One region of the Sporacetigenium sp. TC11 genome, then DNA from elsewhere that is predicted to be linked to it. Evidence: riboswitches for the same ligand, from Rfam matches in the RefSeq annotation. Region 1 holds a riboswitch; the other holds the start of a gene.
The links. Region 1 has a riboswitch for cyclic di-GMP ahead of ACUSRV_RS03810 (OmpL47-type beta-barrel domain-containing protein). Riboswitches for the same ligand answer to the same signal wherever they lie in the genome.

Region 1 (3,265 bases):
GCATTCCAGCTTAAAGTAAAATCGGTAGCATTTTTAATTGTCTGCACCAAGTTTGTTGGTGATTGCATAACTGGATGAATTAATGAGAATGTTATAATACTTCCTTCATTAGATTCATCAAAGCGGTCACTGTAAGAATGAATTTCATAAACATAATCACCACTAGGCATATTGGACAATGTTGTAGAAGTCCCAGTTAATGTACTCTTCAAAACTTTTTGACCATTAATAATCTGATATAATTTATAAGATGTTGCGTAAGGAGTAGCGTTCCATTTTAGAGTTATATCATTTCCATTTGTAATATTGTATGATAAATTATCTGGCGACTGCATTGTTGGCAGTATTAGAGTGAAGGAGGTTTGACTTCCATTATCTGATTCACCAAAACGATCGCTGTAGGAATGAACCTCATAAACATAATCACCAGCTTGTTTATTAGTGTACGTAACAGATGTTCCTGCCAATGTGCTTTTTAATACTTTTTGACCATCAATAATCTGATATACTTTGTAAGCTGTTGCGTAAGGAACAGTATTCCACTTTAATGTGATGTCATTTCCATTTGTAATGCTATTTGTTAAATTACCTGGTGATTGCATTGTTGGCATAACTAGAGTAAATAAGGTTTGACTTCCATTATCTGATTCACCAAAACGATCGCTGTAGGAATGAACCTCATAGATATAATCACCAGCTTGTTTATTGGTGTACGTAACAGACGTTCCAGACAATGTACTTTTTAAAACTTTTTGACCATTAATAATCTGATATACTTTGTAGGCTGTTGCATATGGAACAGTATTCCACTTTAAGGTGATGTCATTTCCATTGGATAATGAGTATGTGAGGTTACTTGGAGCAGTCATAGTTGGCAAAACCACTTGAACCTGTGTAGAAGTTGACATTGGAGATTCGCCATAAAGGGAATTCACCGCAGAAACCGCATAGGTATAGTTTCCAGCATCTGTATTAGTAATTGAGTAAGTGTATGATTTTGACGAGGTAACAAATGTTTTTTGCCCATCTGAATTAATTCGATAGAGGTTATAGGTTTCGGCATACTGAGATGTTGACCAACTTAGTACGATATCGTTACCATTTTGTATCCTATTTGTTAAGGTTGTTGGTGCTACCATGCTTGGATAGACAATATTAACTGAAACAGGAGCACATGGACCTGATTCGCCATCAGCACTTAAAGTTGACACAACATACCTATACGAACCTTCTGGTAGACTATTAAAGGTATAAGATGTTGATGTTGTTGTACCAAGGAGTTTAAGCTGATTGTCAATAATTCCATACACATTATAACCATTAGCTCCATATACAGAATTCCATGAAAGCTTTACATTACTCGGTGTAATGAGTGGGGCTGATAGGTTACTTGGAGGCAGTATGTCATTATTGGTAGTTAATGCGTATGCATTTACCAAAGGAAATACTAGTTGAAACGCCAATATTACTACTAAAATTAGAAAACTCCGAAGAAAATTTTTCTTCATGGCATGACCCTACCTTTCTTTGCGAAAAAGGGGAATTGGGAAAAAGATAAACCTTAAATAAGGCTTATAGATAAGAAAACTATATTCCCTGTGGCAACCGGCTACCATCCACGTAAAATTCAAGTCGTGGTTCAGGCCCTTGGCTTTGCGTCTCATAGTTTCCTATGATTTGCCTTTTTCACTTATAATATATTTATTAAGATATAGACTCATATATCTTGTACATAATTTTACTATATTTGGTATAAAGAAACAATATAAATCAAAATATATTATTTCTAATCATATTCCTACATAGCTTTTAAATCAATTTATTTTTTCTATAATAAAAAAGTTAAGGAATTAAAATAATCTTTAAAACTTTAAGTATAATGACATAAATATATAAAATTTTAAGTAAAAACATATTATTCTTAAAAAATTATTGATATATTTTAATTTGGTTTACTAATTTTAAGATTATTTATATAATAAATTAAATTGATTAAGAGAGGATGATTTAGACATGGATATAATTGATGCAAATATCCTTGAGTTCATGAAAGAAAACGGAAGAGCCACTGTTTCAGAGATTAGCAAGAAAGTGAATTTATCTATACCTGCTGTTTCGGAAAGAATTAGAAAATTAGAAGAATCAAATATTATTGAACAATATACTATTAAAGTTAATCGTGAAAAAATGGGATATAAACTTCTGGCAATTATATTTGTAAATATTGATGAAACAGCAAATATACAAAACTTTAGAGAAACAATTGTTCAATTTTCTGAAGTAATTGAATGCCATCATATGGCAGGCGAATATGACTATATGCTAAAGGTTCTTATGAATGATACAGGAGAGTTAGAGGATTTTTTAAGTAGCAAAATGAAGTCTATTAAAGGTGTTAGAAAATCTAATACATTGATTGTTTTATCAACATTAAAAGAAACTGCTAATAGATAGGAGGCCACTGTATGGTTTTGAAAGGATTTAGATTTGGCATATTATTACAATTTGCAGTAGGACCTATATGTTTATTTATTTTTCAGACTGCGGCTTCATCTGGATTTTTTGCAGCAGAGACTGGAGTGCTAGGGGTAACAATTATTGATTGCTTGTATATACTTGCCGCAATATTTGGTATAGGATCTGTACTAAATAAATATGAAAGTGCACAAAGATTAATAAAATATTTTGGGGCTATTGTACTTATTGTTTTTGGATTAAGTAATATTGTAGGGTCTTTTGGGATTTCAATTCTCCCAAACTTGAATTTTGTATTGAATCAAAGTCCAGAAAATATATTTTTAAAAACAATTTTATTAACTATATCAAATCCATTGACAATACTGTTTTGGGCAGGGGTCTTTTCTACAAAAATCTCCCAAGAAAATATGGATAAAAAGAATATGTATTTATTTGGACTTGGAGCAGTGTTGTCAACTGTATTATTTTTAACGCTTATTTCAATTTTAGGAAGCTATATTAATAATTTTTTAGATTCATCATTTATTAATATATTAAATATAATTGTAGGATTGGTATTAGTTGCTTTTGGAATTAATAACGTTTATAATGGATAAAATAGACTATATTAATACACATACTTAAGGAGAGTTTATGATAAAAAGAGAATTTGATATAAATGATACTGCTTATATAGCAAAGAGTAGAAGGCTTAAAGCTCACATTGATGGTAGTGATACTAATACAAAAACTATATCTTTAAGAGCAGGAGACTCTGTAAAGATATTAGATTATTATGAAATTGAAA
Region 2 (3,265 bases), on a different contig from region 1:
AAAATAGCAACAGAATTAAAGGCGTTAGGTGAAGAAATATTACAAATAGGAGTAGAAACTAAGTTCAATGAAAAAGCTCTTTTAGATGGAACTAATGCTTCAATAACTATACAAGCAGGAGCTAATGCTGAAACAAGAACTGTAGCTTTGTTTGATTTAGAGACTGCAGCAGCAGGAGTTCAAAACTTATTAGTAACTGATACTACAACTGCACAAGCATCACAAGATGCAGTAGATGTTATTTTAGAAAGCATAAGTACTAACAGAGCAAGCTTAGGAGCTACTCAAAATAGATTAGAAGCAACTTCTTCTAACTTAACAACTTCATCTGAAAACTTAACTGCAGCAGAATCAAGAATAAGAGATGTAGATGTAGCTAAAGAAATGGTCAACTTATCTAAATTAAACTTATTAAATCAAGCAGCACAAGCTATGATAGGGCAAGCTAAGCAACAACCAGAAGGTGTAATGCAGTTATTAAGATAATTAATTAGATATAGAGAGTAAAGCGTTGGCTTTACTCTTTATTTTTATCATAAATATAATATAATTGAGGAGTTATTGATATGATAATAAACAATAAATCCGATCTGAAAATATATGAAACAAATCTATCACATTATAAAGATAATAAGCTAGAGACAGGGGACAAAAAAACAGATAATGAAAAGGATATAAAAAAAGATAAAAATAGTAATATAAATCTCGGTGTGTATAACGATATTAGAATACAAGTCAATAGTATGGATTATCAACAGAGAAATATTCAAGAAAAAATATCTTTAATTCAATCTGAAGAACTAAAGATAAGTCAAATAGAAAATTCTCTTGAACAAGCTAAAAAAGTTTATATGCAAGCAATAAATAATGAAAGCAAAGAAAATTCTAAGTATAAAAATGCAATTAAAGACTTTGTTAAGCAAATAGATGATATAAAAAAAGATTTTCAAGGTGACGATGATAGAGAACATAAAGAAAATAAAACAGATTATATATACTTAGATAAAGATACTGCTGATTATAAAACTATCGATATTATAAATAATACTTTGAGGGAAATAACCAGTATAAAAACTAAATTATCTGAATCTAAATCCAACTTAATTGTACTAGAGCAAATGATAGAAGGAGTTAAATCTAAAATTAAAAACAAAGAAAGCTATACAAAAGATTATTTAGATATTATCAAATATACAAAAGAAATTGTTTTGACAAACCCATATAAATATATGAATTCTCAAAATAATATCATTAGTGATATTGTTATTGATATTCTTAAGTAGTTTAAAATAAGAGCATGAGTATGAACTAATTTAAATTCATGCGCATGCTTTTTTTATATAAAAATCAAATTTAAAATACAATTTAGTTAGAATTATTATAGTTGTTAAATTTACTTTATTGCAGAAAAAAAGAAATTTATGTAAAATTTTAAAAAACCCTATTAAAATTTGTAAAAATTACGTATAATGGATTTATAATATATTTACACAAAAATTACATAGGCAAACCTAGAGAAATCTAGTGACGCAAAACTATAGGGACTAAGGTTGTAAAACTATGTCAGCCAGTTGCGAATGAGTTTAAAGCTACTCGTTCTGAGTAGCTTTTTTAGTACATATAAAATGGAAAATTTTGTCACAATTTACCTTAATACATAGTAAAAAAGGTAAAAATAGTATATAATTTAATATATTAGAAATAAGATTGTCAGAAAATGTGCTTATTTGTAAAAAAATGTAAAAAAATTGTACAATTAAAAAATTAAATAGGTAAACCTAGAGAAATCTAGGGACACAAAGCTATAGGGACTACGGTTATTATAACTATGTCAGCCAGTTGCATCCGAGCAGAATTTACATCACTTATGTATCTTTATTTAAGTGCGTTCGTATTTAACTATTCCTTCGGAGTAGTTTTTTTTATATAAGGAGGTAGTCATGAATACATACGATTTAATTAAAATAGGACTAGGCGCTACAGATTTAAGGAGCAAAGCTATAGCTCATAATATAGCAAACATAAATACACCTGGTTACAAAAGAAGGTATGTAAGTTTCGAAGAAACATTAAATAGTGCAACACCTAAAATAGAAGAAAAGGTAGATAATTCAACAAGTATGAGAGTAGATGGAAATAATGTTGATTTGGAAACAGAAAAGGTAAATCAAGCAGCTACAAGTCTTCAATATAATGCATTAGTAACTTTAGCGAACAGTAAGATATCAATAACAAAGAGTGTTATATCTGGGAGGTAATTAAATGAGTGTTTTTAGTGGGATGAGAATAAGTACAAGTGGGTTATCATCAGAAAGGCTTAGAATAGATACAATATCTTCAAATATAGCCAATATGAGTACTACAAGGGGAGCTAATGGAGAGGCATATAGACGTAAAGTTGCAGTATTTGAAGAAAACTTTGATGAAAAAGTAGGGATGTTAGGGGTAAAGGCTGCGGCTATAGAAGATGATAAATCACCATTAAAGCAAGTGTATGACCCATCACATCCAGATGCAAATGAAAAAGGATATGTAGAATATCCAAATGTAGATATATTAGTAGAAATGTCAGATTTAATGGCTGCATCAAGAGCTTATGAATCTAATGTAGATACATTAAATGCTCAAAAAAATATGATATCTAAGGCTTTAGAAATCGGAAGGTAGGGGTAGGGAATGAAGATAACTGAAGTAGCTCAAATTAGTAGTAAGCTAATAAATAATGACAATAAGGTAACAGAACAATCAAACTCAAATTTTTCGGATATATTTAAACAAGCTATAAATAATGTAAATGGGGCCCAAGTAAATTCAGATAATATGGTTCAAAGCTTTATAAAAGGAGAAAACGTAGCAATGCATGATGTTATGCTATCAGCACAAGAAGCACAAATGTCTATGCAATTACTTCTTGAAGTAAGAAACAAGTTTGTTGAAGCATATCAAGAAATAAACAAGGTGCAAATATAGTCTTTTAAGCAAGGAGTAAATAAATGGAACAACAAAATATAATTGAAAAAGTCAAAATTTTCTTGCTTAATAGTGTTGAAAAACTCAAGTCATTAAGCAATGCTAAAAAAATAGCAATTGGAGTAGGAGCAATAGCTGTTATACTTGCCACTATATTTACAGCGACGTATGTTCAGAAAAGTAAGTATGATGTTTTATTTTCAAACCTAGACCCTAAGGATGCAGCAAGTATATCACAGGAACTAGAATCTAGAAAAGTAGATACAAAAATAGAAGGCAATACAATATATGTACC

Region 2: it holds a riboswitch for cyclic di-GMP, as region 1 does, so the genes downstream of both, ACUSRV_RS13175 (flagellar basal body protein) here and ACUSRV_RS03810 (OmpL47-type beta-barrel domain-containing protein) in region 1, are expected to answer to the same signal.

What each region holds. Positions count from the first base shown of each region.
Region 1 is NZ_JBYVNY010000002.1:183,379-186,643, forward strand. Features, by position in the region: gene ACUSRV_RS03810 (OmpL47-type beta-barrel domain-containing protein) at 1-1,508, opposite strand, end outside; cyclic di-GMP riboswitch class I at 1,598-1,692, opposite strand; gene ACUSRV_RS03815 (Lrp/AsnC family transcriptional regulator) at 2,014-2,454, shown strand; gene ACUSRV_RS03820 (LysE family translocator) at 2,466-3,074, shown strand; gene ACUSRV_RS03825 (hypothetical protein) at 3,112-3,265, shown strand, end outside.
Region 2 is NZ_JBYVNY010000009.1:128,015-131,279, reverse strand. Features, by position in the region: gene ACUSRV_RS13185 (flagellin N-terminal helical domain-containing protein) at 1-486, shown strand, start outside; gene ACUSRV_RS13180 (hypothetical protein) at 567-1,283, shown strand; cyclic di-GMP riboswitch class I at 1,495-1,579, shown strand; cyclic di-GMP riboswitch class I at 1,762-1,847, shown strand; gene ACUSRV_RS13175 (flagellar basal body protein) at 1,941-2,258, shown strand; gene flgC (flagellar basal body rod protein FlgC) at 2,263-2,667, shown strand; gene fliE (flagellar hook-basal body complex protein FliE) at 2,677-2,970, shown strand; gene fliF (flagellar basal-body MS-ring/collar protein FliF) at 2,994-3,265, shown strand, end outside.